3 regions of the Streptomyces sp. NPDC007901 genome follow, and region 1 is predicted to be linked to each of the others. Evidence: riboswitches for the same ligand, from Rfam matches in the RefSeq annotation. Region 1 holds a riboswitch; each other region holds the start of a gene.
The links. Region 1 has a riboswitch for cobalamin ahead of ACFZDK_RS06610 (prenyltransferase/squalene oxidase repeat-containing protein). Riboswitches for the same ligand answer to the same signal wherever they lie in the genome.
Positions count from the first base shown of each region.

Region 1 (4,202 bases):
GAGGGTTCCCGGTCCTGGACGCGGCAACCCCGAGCGAGAGCGACCAGAGCCACCAGGCGCCGGGGTGGACGGGGGAGCGGTGCTGGTGCCGGGGGGCAGGGGGTTTCGCTGGGTGGGACACGGCTGCACAGCGCCCCGTCAGGGGCGCGGGGCCGAGACATGTGCGGCTCCGCCGCGTGGGCGCGACCAGCCCCCACGCACCCGCACTGTGACGCTCACGCATTCTTCCGCCGCCGCGCCTGCCAGAACGCCCCCGCGGCAAGAACCACGACGACTCCCGCCCCGGCCAGCACCCCTACCGACGGCCCGCCACCGCCCGATGTACCGTCCGCCGTCATCGCCTCCCCGCACCCCTTCTGGGGATACCCGGCGATCGCACACAACAACGCGTTCGCGTCGTACCGCAACGGCTTCGCCACCGCCGCCAGCGCCTCCGCCGTCGTCGCGTCCCCGGCCACCACCGCGCACGCGGTCCGCCGCGTGGGCGGGCGCTCCCCGGACGGCGCGTCGGCCGTCGTACCGAAGTCGACGACCAGCCCCACCCGCTTCTTCCCCGCGACGGCGTCCGTGCCGCCGCAGATGCTCCCGAAGTCCGCCGTACCGCGCGGCTGCGACGCGTCCGCGGAGTCCTCGCTCACCGCGAACCGGAAACCCTCGACGGAGCCGTCGCCGGGCCGCGCGGTGGAGGGCCCCTGCGTGGCGTACGTCCAGCGCGAGCCGTCCCGCTCCCAGAAGGACCAGTAGCGGTACCCGACGGCCTGCGCCGGAACGGCGGCCACGCACAGCGCCACCGCGGCCATGAGCAGCAGCACCGCACGGCGGACGGCGGTCACGGCTGCTGCTTCCGGCGGCCGCTGAGCAGGAAGCCGATGCCGATCCCGGCGACGAGACCCGTGCCGACGATCCACCACACGTCGGTGCCCGACGACTTCTTCGCGTCGTTCTTCTCCTCGGCGTGCCCGGTGGCAGCCGCCTGCGGGGCGGGCCCGGTCGCGTTGAGCGCCGTCACCAGGTCCGTGCCGCCGAAGTCCCGCGGGTCCTTGCCCATCGCGTGGGCGGCGAAGACCAGTTCGGCGTAGGCCGCGGGCCCGCTCCGCCTCGCCCACTGCGCGGAGTTGGCCTCCAGCCAGGCGTACGGCTTCTTCGCCGTCCGCGTCCAGCCCTGCGCGGCCATGGCGACGACCGCGTCGGCGGTGTTGCCGTAGTCCGGCTGGGGCTTGGCACCGGCGAGCGCGGAGACCAGGTAGCCCTTCTCGTCGACGGCGTCCGCGAGGTACTCCGCGCCGTTGCGGGCGACCTCCTGCCGGGTGAGGGCCTGGTCGGAGTTGGCGCAGACGTAGCCCTCCGCCGGGGCCTTCCCGGCCGTCGGCGCGAACCCCTTGCCGAGGGCGCCGAGCACCCCGGCGGCCGTCGCGTCCGCGTTGGCGGTCAGCTTCCCCTGCTTGTCCGGCTGGTAGGCGAGGCCGCCGCCACCGTCCTGGCCGCAGGGGATGGACCACGTGGCGAGGAGGCCGTACGGCGACCTGTCCGCGCTCGCGCCGGCCGCCGCGAGCGCGCCGACGACCACGCCGGTGGAGTTGGTGTCGCTGGGCGAGCCCGGGGCGTAGCCCCAGCCGCCGTCCTTGTTCTGCTGCGACTTCAGCCAGGTCACGGCCTTGTCCGCGGCGGCGTCGTGCCCGCCGACGGCCTTCAGCGCCTGTACGGCGGCGGCCGTGCTGTTGGTGTCGACGGTCACCTTGGCGTCGCAGGCCGCCGTCGGCTCGGCGCGGAACGCGGCGAACGCGCCGCTCGCGCACTGCTGTCCGGCCAGCCAGTCCACCGCCTTCGCGGCCGGGGTCACCCCGACCGTGCGCTGCGCGAGCAGGGCGAGCGACTGGCGCCAGACGCCGTCGAACGTGGGGTCCGCGCTGCCGTACAGGCCCGACGGGAGCACGGCAGGGGCGGACGGGGACGGGGTGCCGGCGGCCAGTGCGGCCGTGGCGGGTGCGGCGGCACCGATGACGGCGGTGGCGGCCAGCACCGCGGCGCTGCGGCGGAGGACGTTCATGGTCGGCGGGTGCCTCTCCCTGCGGGGGAGCCGGGCAGCACGGGACACCCCGGCGGCTCGGCTCCGCGAACCTCGACGGTGCCGTGCGCCGGCGGACACCGGCGCACCTGAGCCGGTCAACGTCCCGGGCGGGGCAGTCCGGCTCACCGCCGGCGGCGGTTCACGGTTGCGGGTCAGCGCCGGAATTGCACCGGCTTCCCCCCGTACGGGTGATGACGACCCGGCTACTTTACCGGCCGTCTACAAGGAACTGAGAGGCGGCTGTGCGCCGTACCGATTCGTTATGGTCATGCCATGACGGGGAGACTGCTCGGCTCGGGCCGCTCGGCCGACGTGTACGAGATCGACGAGGCGTGGGTGCTGCGCCGGGACCGCGAGGGCTGGGGGGACGCGGCGGCCGAGGGCGCGGTGATGACGTACGTACGGGAGCACGGGTACCCGGCGCCCCGGGTGCGGCCCTCCGGGTCCCGTACCGAGCTGGTCATGGAGCGGCTGGCGGGGCCGACCATGCTGGCGGTGCTGCTGTCGGGGGAGATGGGCCCGGCGGAGGGCGGCGCGCTGCTCGCCTCGCTGCTGCGGCGGCTGCACGCCGTGCCCGGGCGGGACCCGGCCGACCCCGGCGCCCGCGTGCTCCACCTCGACCTGCATCCGGACAACGTGATGCTCACCCCCGACGGTCCCCGGGTCATCGACTGGACCAACGCGGAGGACGGCCCGCCCGGCCTCGACTGGGCCATGTCCGCGGTGATCCTCGCCCAGGTCGCCGTCGGCGACATGCCGGACGTCCACCCCCTCCTGGCGGCCCTCCTCACCGACCCCTCCGAACTCACCGAAGCCGGACTGACGGAGGCACTCCGACGGCGCGCGCTCAACCCGACGATGAGCCACCGGGAGGTCGAACTCCTGGGCGAGGCAGAGAAGTTGATACGCCGACTGACCGGGCTGTAGGCCGGCGGGCCGGTCGGCTCGGCCTCGGCTCTGCCGGTCGGCTACCTCTGCTCCAGGCTTGTCGGCTGGTCGCGTTGCGGCCGTGCGAGTCGATCGGCCGAGCTCCGGGTCGTCGCCCCGTCGCCCCGTCGCCCCGTCGCCCCGTCGGGCTTCGGGGGCTGTCGGCCGGTCTGGCTTCGGGTTCGCGGGTCGGGGCGGGTGGGCTCCGCCGTCCGCTAGGCCGCCGTGGCGAACGGGGCGATGTGGGCGGTGAGGTGGCGGGCCATGCGGCGGAGGGCGTCCTCGCAGGCGGAGGGGGTGTCGGCGGTCGCCACCCAGAGGGCCAGCCGGTCGGCTGCGGTGGCGTGCGGGCCCTCGGTGACGTGGTTGCCGGTGTCCTGGGTGAGGATCATGCGGTCGGCGCCGGGTTCCTGGGCCGCGTCGGGGGAGAGGTCCAGGTGGTCGAGGCGGCCGGTGGCGGCCGGGTAGGCGAACTGGATCGCGGCCGCCCGCTGCCGGGTGGGCGTGGTGTCCGGAACCTCGCCGGTGGCGAGCGCCGCGGCGGCCTGGGCGAGGTCGACACCGGTGGCCCGCCGGACCAGGAGCGGGATCAGGTCGCCCGGGAGGTGCGGGGTGACGCCGGTGACCCGGGGGCCGCGGTCGGTGAGGGTCAGCCCGATGTGCAGGACACCCCGGGTGAGACCGAGGGCGTGCACCGTGCGGTCGACGGCCAGCCGCAGGAAACGGTTGTGCAGCAGGCCGTCGTGGGCGTGCACGAGATGCCGCAGCGGCTGCCGGGCGGGGGCCCGGCCCAGGGTCGTACGGGTGATGGCGGCGATGCGGATCTCGCCGTCCAGGACGACCGTCTCGGCCGAGACCCGGGGCGCGCCCGGACCGGCGGCCGGATCGTCGACCGGGACCGTGCGGTCGGCCAGCAGCGCGCGCAGCGCGGCCGGGTCGGCACAGGCGGCGGCCGTGGTGGGGGAGAGGCCGGGCAGCCCCAACTGCCCGGCGATCCTGGCGGCGGCGACCGCGTACTCGCCCGAGTGGGTCAGCACACCGCGGACCCGGTGCCGGGCCGCGAACCGTACCACCGCCGATGCCGTCGCCCCGTCCTTGCCGGGGTCCGCCGCGAGATGACCGGCCAGGCACGGACGTGCCCAGTCGGGCGGCGCGGGGTCCACCAGCACCACCGGGCGGGCCGCGGCGATGCGCGTCAGGACGAACT
Region 1 covers NZ_JBIBKW010000002.1:196,713-200,914, forward strand. Annotated here, with positions in the region: gene ACFZDK_RS06600 (CbiQ family ECF transporter T component) at 1-121, opposite strand, end outside; gene ACFZDK_RS06605 (SCO2322 family protein) at 216-833, opposite strand; gene ACFZDK_RS06610 (prenyltransferase/squalene oxidase repeat-containing protein) at 830-2,047, opposite strand; cobalamin riboswitch at 2,157-2,286, opposite strand; gene ACFZDK_RS06615 (phosphotransferase) at 2,342-2,995, shown strand; gene ACFZDK_RS06620 (hypothetical protein) at 3,211-4,202, opposite strand, start outside.

Region 2 (4,202 bases), on a different contig from region 1:
CGTGCACGGCCTCCTCGAAGAGCTGGCGGCTCAGGTACAGCCGCGCCTCCGGGGAGTTGATGTGCTTGTACAGGGTGAGCACCAGGTTGTTCGCCACGATCGAGTCGCCGGTGGCGAAGAAGGCGACCAGCCGTCCGATCAGGTGCTGCTCGGCCGGGGTCAGCTTCGCGAGGTCGGCGACGTCCGAGTGAAGGTCGACCTCCTCCACGGTCCAGGTGTTCTTGATGGCGTCCCGGTAGCGCTCGTAGAAGTCCGGGTAGCGCATGGGGCGCAGAGTCAGCTCGAAGCCGGGGTCGAGCAGGTTCTGGTTACTGGGCATTACTGGCAGGCCTCGCAGGACTCGGGGTTCTCAAGGGAGCAGGCGACGGCGTCTTCGGCGGCCGTCTGCTGGACGGGGACGGGGACGGGGACGGTGGCCTGGGCCTGCGCGGCCCGGGCGATCCGGGTCGCCGGGCGCGAACGAAGGTAGTACGTCGTCTTCAGGCCCGACTTCCAGGCGTACGCGTACATCGAGGAGAGCTTGCCGATGGTCGGCGTCTCCAGGAACAGGTTCAGGGACTGCGCCTGGTCCAGGTACGGGGTGCGGGCCGCGGCCATGTCGATCAGGCCGCGCTGCGGGATCTCCCACGCCGTGCGGTACAGCCGCCGTACGTCCTCCGGGATCCACACGAAGTCCTGCACCGAGCCGTTCGCCTCGCGCAGCGCCTCACGGGTACGGGCGTCCCAGACGCCGAGGCTCTTCAGCTCCTCCACCAGGTACGAGTTGACCTGGAGGAACTCACCGGAGAGCGTCTCGCGCTTGAACAGGTTGGAGACCTGCGGCTCGATGCACTCGTACACGCCCGCGATCGAGGCGATGGTGGCGGTGGGCGCGATGGCGAGCAGCAGGCTGTTGCGCAGACCGGTGCCCGCGATCCGCGTGCGCAGGGCCGCCCAGCGCTCCGGCCAGGTGAACTCGACACCGTAGTGGTCGGGGTGCAGCACGCCCTGTGCGGTACGGGTCTTCTCCCAGGCCGGCAGCGGGCCGCCGCGCTCGGCGAGGTCGGCGGAGGCCTCGTACGCGGCGAGCATGATCCGCTCGGCGATCCGGGTGGAGAGCGCCTTGGCCTCGGGGGAGTCGAAGGGCAGCCGCAGCTTGAAGAAGACGTCCTGGAGGCCCATCGCACCGAGGCCGACGGGACGCCACTTGGCGTTCGAACGGCCCGCCTGCTCGGTCGGGTAGAAGTTGATGTCGACGACCCGGTCGAGGAAGGTGACCGCGGTGCGGACCGTCTCGTCGAGCCGCTCCCAGTCGATGTCACCGGTCGCCGTGTCGACGAACGCGCCGAGGTTGACCGAGCCGAGGTTGCAGACCGCCGTCTCGCCGTCGTCCGTGACCTCCAGGATCTCCGTGCAGAGGTTGGAGGAGTGGACGACATGGCCGGGGACGGCCGTCTGGTTCGCGGTGCGGTTGGCCGCGTCCTTGAAGGTCATCCAGCCGTTGCCGGTCTGTGCGAGGGTCCGCATCATCCGGCCGTACAGGTCGCGGGCCGGGATGGTCTTGCGGGCGAGCCCGTCGGCCTCGGCCCTGCGGTAGGCCGCGTCGAACTCCGCGCCCCACAGGTCCACCAGCTCCGGCACGTCGGAGGGGGAGAACAGCGACCACGGCTCGTCGGCGTTCACCCGGCGCATGAACTCGTCCGGGATCCAGTGCGCGAGGTTCAGGTTGTGCGTACGGCGGGCGTCCTCACCCGTGTTGTCGCGCAGCTCCAGGAACTCCTCGATGTCGGAGTGCCAGGTCTCCAGGTAGACCGCGGCCGCGCCCTTGCGCCGGCCGCCCTGGTTCACCGCGGCGACCGAGGCGTCCAGGGTCTTCAGGAACGGCACGATGCCGTTGGAGTGCCCGTTGGTGCCGCGGATCAGCGAACCCCGGGAGCGGATCCGGGAGTACGACAGCCCGATGCCGCCGGCGTGCTTCGAGAGGCGGGCCACCTGGTGGTAGCGGTCGTAGATCGAGTCCAGCTCGTCCATCGGGGAGTCGAGGAGGTAGCAGGACGACATCTGGGGGTGCCGGGTGCCGGAGTTGAAGAGGGTGGGGGAGGAGGGGAGGTAGTCGAGGCGGCTCATCAGGCGGTAGAGCGCGGCGACTTCGTCCAGCGCGCGCGTGGTGTCGTCCTCCGCGAGCCCGGCCGCGACCCGGAGCATGAAGTGCTGGGGGGTCTCGATCACGCGCCGGGTGATCGGGTGCCGGAGCAGGTAGCGGCTGTGGAGCGTGCGCAGGCCGAAGTAGCCGAAGCGGTCGTCGGCGGCCGGGTCGACCAGGGCGTCGAGGCGGGCCGCGTGGACCCGGGCGAACTCGGCGGTGCGGTCGGCGATGAGGCCCTCGCGGTGGCCGACGGCGACCGACTCCGTGAAGGATGTCACGCCCTGCGAGGCGGCCTCGGCGCGGACGGAGATCATGAGCAGGCGAGCGGCCAGCCGCGAGTAGGCGGGGTCCTCGGAGATCAGACCGGCGGCGGCCTCCGTGGCCAGCTCGCGCAACTCCACGATCATTTCGGCGGAGGCCTCACGCGAGGACCGGCCGCGCAGCGCGGCGGCGGCGACCCGGCCGGGGTCGGCGTCGGGGATGTCGGCGGTCAGCTCGGTCAGGATCCGCAGCAGGGCCGTTCCGGGACCGTCGGTCTCCGGCACGGTCGTGGTCGCTGAAGCCGGTTCGGCTGGCGCGATGGTCACGTGGGGCTCTCCCTCGCTCGGCACGGGGCCTGGCGGAGGGCAGCGGGCAGCGCGAGCGCGCGGGGCGCGCGTCGAGACCCTGGCCCACTCCACGAGGCCCGGACGTCAGAACACCCGGGCCGGATTGGCCGGGTGTGCTGTCGACAGGTCCTCGGACTGACTCTCGTGCACAGATGTGCGCAAGTACACCGTTGCGGGACAGTTCCGGATTCGCACCGGATTCCCCTGTGGTGACAGCGAGCATGAGCATACATCTAGTGCCGGGTCGTCGTGTCACCCCCAGATGTTGTGTCGCGGAGGTGTCGGAGCGTCAGGTGATCTGTACGGTGAGATACGAGGAGCGGGCCGCCGAGGGGGTGCTCTCGGTGGCCCGCTGCGGGTTGTGTGGGGCTGGTCGCGCCCACGCGGCGGAGCCGCACATCGATACAGCCCCGCGCCCCTATGGGGCGCGTTCTAGTGGGCGCTTCCTGCGACGGCCGGGGGGAGTTCGGTTTGTACGGCGGGGTCGCCCGCGTCGGCCGAGTAGTCCTGGGGCTGGGTCTCGTCGATGCCCTCGGGGGCCTTGAGGGCCTTGAGGGCGAAGGTGAGGACCACGGTGACCACCACGTTCATCACGAACGCCGTGAGGCCGATGTAGCCGATCTCGCCGATGCCGGGGATCTCCTTGGCGCTGCCGCCGAAGTGCTTCTGGGTGGGGGAGGCGACGCCGTAGGCCGCGACCGTGCCGTAGACCATGCCGACCGCCCAGCCCGCGAGCAGGGCCCAGCGGTGGAACCAGCGGGTGAACAGGCCGCCGACCAGGGCCGGGAAGGTCTGCAGGATCCAGATGCCGCCCAGGAGCTGGAAGTTGATGGCGACCGTCTTGTCCATGGTGAGGACGAAGACCAGCGCGCCGACCTTCACCAGCAGCGAGACGATCTTGGAGACCTGGGCCTCCTGCTTCGGCGTGGCGTCCGGCTTGATGAAGTCCCGGTAGATGTTGCGGGTGAAGAGGTTCGCGGCCGCGATGGACATGATGGCCGCGGGGACCAGGGCGCCGATGCCGATCGCCGCGAAGGCCACGCCCGCGAACCAGTCCGGGAACATGTTCTCGAACAGCTGGGGGATCGCCAACTGGCCGTTGGTGACCTTGACTCCGGCCGCGATGGCCATGAAGCCCAGCAGGGCGAGCAGGCCGAGCATCAGCGAGTACAGCGGCAGGATCGTGGTGTTGCGGCGGATCACGTCACGGCTCCGGGAGGAGAGCGTCGCGGTGATCGAGTGCGGGTACATGAACAGGGCGAGCGCGGAGCCCAACGCCAGCGTGGCGTACGTCCATTGGCCCGCCTCGGCCGGTGCCAGCGCGCCGCGCGGTTTGCCGGTCGCCGGGTTGGTCTGGGCGAACGCCTGGCCCGCCTTGGCGAAGATGTCGTCGAACCCGCCCAGCTTGATCGGGATGTAGATGATCGCCACCGCGATGACGAGGTAGATCAGCCCGTCCTTCACGAACG
Region 2 covers NZ_JBIBKW010000001.1:1,004,109-1,008,310, forward strand. Annotated here, with positions in the region: gene ACFZDK_RS04785 (ribonucleotide-diphosphate reductase subunit beta) at 1-319, opposite strand, end outside; gene ACFZDK_RS04790 (ribonucleoside-diphosphate reductase subunit alpha) at 319-2,712, opposite strand; cobalamin riboswitch at 2,837-2,985, opposite strand; gene mctP (monocarboxylate uptake permease MctP) at 3,166-4,202, opposite strand, start outside.
Region 2: linked by a shared signal. The riboswitch ahead of ACFZDK_RS04790 (ribonucleoside-diphosphate reductase subunit alpha) and the one ahead of ACFZDK_RS06610 (prenyltransferase/squalene oxidase repeat-containing protein) in region 1 are both predicted to bind cobalamin.

Region 3 (4,202 bases), on a different contig from region 1:
ACGTGGTCGTGGTCCCGGAGGACACCGACCTGGTGACCGCCGCGCCGATGGGCTGCGGCTTCCAGACCGGCGCGGGGTCGGTACTGAACGTCCTGCGCCCCGAACCCGGGTCCGCGCTGGTCGTGTTCGGCTGCGGCGGGGTCGGGCTCGCCGCGGTCATGGCCGCCGCCGCCCTGGGCACCGGCACGGTGATCGCGGTGGACCTCGACAGGGACCGCCGCGCGCTGGCTGCGGAGGTGGGCGCCACCCACACCCTGGACGGTGCGAGCACGGACCTCGGCGACCGGATCAGGGACCTCACCGGCGGCGGCGCGACTCACGCCTTCGACACCACCGGAGCCCCGTCGGCCATCCGCGACGCGGCCCTCGCCCTGGCCCCGCTGGGCTCCCTGGTCGTCGTCGGCCTCGGCGCGGCGGACATCGGCATCGACGCGATGGACCTCATCGGCGGCGGCAAGACGATCCGCGGCAGCATCGAGGGCGACGCCAACCCGCAGGACCTGGTCCCGCTCCTGCTCGACTGGCAGGCGGCGGGCCGCTTTCCGGCGGAACGCCTCGTCACGCCCGTCCCGTTCGAGCGGATCGACGAGGCAGTCGCCCGGATGAGCACGGACATCGTCAAACCGGTCCTCACGTTCTCGCCGGCGTGAGACCCGCCTCCGCCCCGGCCGCCCGCAACGGGCCCCCTGCGCCGACGCGCGCCTCGAACTCGGCCCGCAAGGCCGCCAACTCGGCCACGCGCGCGTCGACGACGACCCGGATCTTCTCCTCGGACAGCGCGCAAACCGCGTAGTCCCTAGCTCAACGGCCGGCCGGCGTCGCCCGTCGCCGCCAGGAGCCTGCTGCCGATCTCGTGCAGCTGCCGGACCTGAGTCCGGGTGAGCGGGTCGAAGACGAGACGGCGTACGGCCGCCACATGACCCGGTGCCGAGCCCACCACCTTGGCCCAGCCCGCCTCCGTCAGCGTCGCCACCGTGAAGCGGCCGTTGTCCCGGTCGGGCCCCCGGCGCAGCCAGCCGCGGTCCTCCAGCCGCCTGGCGACATGGGAGAGCCGGGACAGCGACCCGTTGACGAACACCGCCAGCTCGCTCATCCGCAGCGTGCGGCCGGGCGCCTCGGAGAGTCCCGCGAGCACCTGGTACTCGAAGTGGCTGAGTCCCGCGTCCCGCTGCAACTGCGCGTCCAGCTCCGCCGGCAGTCTGACCAGCATCCCGGCCAGAACGAGCCAGGCGCGCGTCTCGTCGTCCGCCAGCCAGCGCGGCTCGGGAGTCTCCATGGGGAAAAGCCTAGCTTGACGCCTCAAGTGATCCTACTGGCGGGTTCAGTTGACACTTCAAGCCGGTCGCAGCGTAGGTGTCAGCACGCCGGGGACCGACCACCGGGACACCAGCGACCCCGGTTCTTCGACGCCAACCTTCGTCGCCGTCGGCCGCCGCACTACCTGCCGTCCGGCTCGCTCCCGGCGTTCGTCGCCGACCTCGCCGGACTGCCCGTGCCCGAGGCGCTCGCCCGGTACGTACGGCAGGCGCCCGAAGGAGAACTCGACGGGCAGCGGGCCTGGATCGATGCCTGTCACGGCGGTGCGGACACCGTCGAGGAGATCGTCCACCGGCTGCTCGCCCACGGTGACCCGGCGGCCAAGGAGACGGCGGAGACCCTGCTCACCAAGTCGCCGACCGCCCTCAAGGTCACCCTCGAAGCCGTCCGCCGGGCCCGTCGGCTCGGTTCGCTGGAGCGCGTCCTGGACCAGGAGTACCGGGTCTCCTGCGCGACCCTCGCCACCCACGACCTGGTGGAGGGCATCCGCGCCCAGGTCGTCGACAAGGACCGCGACCCGCACTGGTCCCCGGCCACCCTCGCCGAGGTCTCCGACGCCGACGTCGACCGCTTCTTCGCCCCGCTCGGTGAGCGCGAACTGGGCCTCGCGCCAACGGGTTGAGCCCGGCCGACGACCGTCCACCAGGCGGGAGACGAAGATCACGCCTGGTGACGCGGTCTTGGCCGTGCCCCTGACACGCGGTACGGTCTGTCCGATATCGACGACGGCGAGACGGAAGCCGGTGGGAATCCGGCACGGTCGCGCCACTGTATGCAAGAGCCCCCGGGCGCTTGCGAGTCAGACCCGTGGCTGTCGTCCAACGCACCACCGAGATGGGACGCGAACTCCCAGAGGAGGTTCTGCCATGGCGCAGACCGTCGCTCCGCCGACAGCCAACACCCGTGCCGTTCCCGCCAAGCTGCCGCTGTCCGCGATAGCTCCCTGGGCGGTCTTCTTCGGCATCCTGATGATGATCCTGCTCTACTTCGTCGGCGCCGAGCAGGGCGCCACCTCCGTGTTCAACGGCACGGACGTCCACGAGTGGGTGCACGACGCCCGCCACCTGCTCGGCTTCCCCTGCCACTGACGCGAGGGACGCCGTACCGCCCATGAACTCCGCAACGGTTCGCAACCTCCTGGTGCGGGGCATGCTCGCCGGCCTGGCCGCCGGCGTGCTCGCCCTGGTCGTCGCCTATGTACTCGGTGAGCCGAACGTCGACAAGGCGATCAGCTTCGAGGACGCCCACGCGCACGAGCACGAGATGGAGGTCGTCTCCCGCTCCCTGCAGTCCACCGCCGGCCTGGCCACCGGTGTCCTGGTCTACGGGGTGGCCTTCGGCGGCATCGCCGCCCTCGCCTTCTGCTTCGCCCTCGGCCGCGTCGGCCGCTTCTCGCCGCGGGCGACCGCGCTGCTGCTGTCCGGTGGCGCGCTGCTCGCCGTGTACGTGGTGCCGTTCCTCAAGTACCCGGCCAACCCGCCCTCGGTGGGCGACCCGGACACCATCGGCAAGCGCACCACCCTGTACTTCCTGATGATGCTGCTCGGCGTGCTGCTGGCGGTCGCCGCGACCATCCTCGGCAAGCGGCTCCAGCCCCGGCTGGGGACCTGGTGGGCGTCCGTGCTCGCGGTGGTCGGGTTCGCCGTCGTCATCGGGCTGGCCTACCAGTTCCTGCCGGCCGTCAACGAGGTGCCGAAGGACTTCCCGGCCACCCTGCTGTGGCGGTTCCGGCTCTCCGCGCTCGCCATCCAGGTGACGCTGTGGGTCGGATTCGGGCTGCTCTTCGGCGAGTTGGCCGAGCGCGTACTCAACCCGAAGCCGGCGAAGGCCCGGTCCGCCCGCCGGACGGTCTCCGCGGCACACTGACCGACTCGACGACTCGACGACACGCGAGACGACCCGACGCGACACGCGAGGGCCCTTCGGCACCGCCGGGGGCCCTCGCGCACCCTCGGCCTCACTGTTCGGGCCGGGCCGTCGCCAGATAGGCGCGGACCAGCGCCTGGCCCGTCCGGCAGCGTGTGGGGTGGCAGTCGGGGCAGTGCCGCACATGGTCGAGGTAGGTGTCGTAGCGGTCCTGGGCGGCGGGCGCGAGGGTGTTCTCCACGGTGCGGCCTCTCGTGAGTGCCCCAAGGCGCGGGAGTTGACTGAAGTTCAGTATGTCCCGTCGGCGGCCTTTCGGAACGTCCGCCGCGCCAGTTCCCCGGCAGATCGGCGGCTTGTCCGCTGCGGGCCGTGCGACGGCCGTATCCTGCGGGCCGTGACGGTGACCTACGTACTGGACGGCGGCGGGATCAGGACGCTGGAGGACTTCTGGCGGGTGATCGGCGAGGCGGTCGACGGGCCCGGCGGCTACTTCGGACGCAATCTCGACGCGCTCGCCGACTGTCTCGGCGGCGGCTTCGGCACCCCCGAGGACGGCGCCTTCGTGTTCGAGTGGCGTGACCACGAGACCTCCCGGACCTGGCTGGGCCACGCGGAGACCGCCCGCCAGCTGGAGATCCGGCTGGCCCGCTGCCACCCCACCAACCGTGCCGCCGTCGCGGCGGAGCTGGCCGAGGCCCGGGCCGGACGCGGAGCCACCGTCTTCGACTGGCTGGTCGACATCTTCGAACAGCGCGCCCCGGGAACCCTGCGCCTGCTGTGAACCGGCCGTGAACCCGCCGTGTCTTCGCCGCCGGAGCCGGTGCCGCACTCGCGTCCGCCGCTGCTGACAAGGAAAGATGGGCGTCGAGCGATCGATCAACGACTGCGGAGGAAGTGGACTCATGCCGCATGAGCGAGCGGGCCGGCCGGCGGCTCCGGAGGACCTCGTCGACGTGGCCCGGCTGGTCACGGCCTACTACGCGCTGCACCCCGACCCGGCCGACCCCGCCCAGCGGGTT
Region 3 covers NZ_JBIBKW010000005.1:433,750-437,951, reverse strand. Annotated here, with positions in the region: gene ACFZDK_RS19500 (zinc-binding dehydrogenase) at 1-650, shown strand, start outside; gene ACFZDK_RS19495 (MarR family transcriptional regulator) at 797-1,276, opposite strand; partial or broken gene ACFZDK_RS19490 (enoyl-CoA hydratase/isomerase family protein) at 1,436-1,939, shown strand; cobalamin riboswitch at 2,007-2,147, shown strand; gene ACFZDK_RS19485 (CbtB-domain containing protein) at 2,184-2,405, shown strand; gene ACFZDK_RS19480 (CbtA family protein) at 2,428-3,183, shown strand; gene ACFZDK_RS19475 (hypothetical protein) at 3,275-3,424, opposite strand; gene ACFZDK_RS19470 (barstar family protein) at 3,578-3,964, shown strand; gene pgm (phosphoglucomutase (alpha-D-glucose-1,6-bisphosphate-dependent)) at 4,086-4,202, shown strand, end outside.
Region 3: linked by a shared signal. The riboswitch ahead of ACFZDK_RS19485 (CbtB-domain containing protein) and the one ahead of ACFZDK_RS06610 (prenyltransferase/squalene oxidase repeat-containing protein) in region 1 are both predicted to bind cobalamin.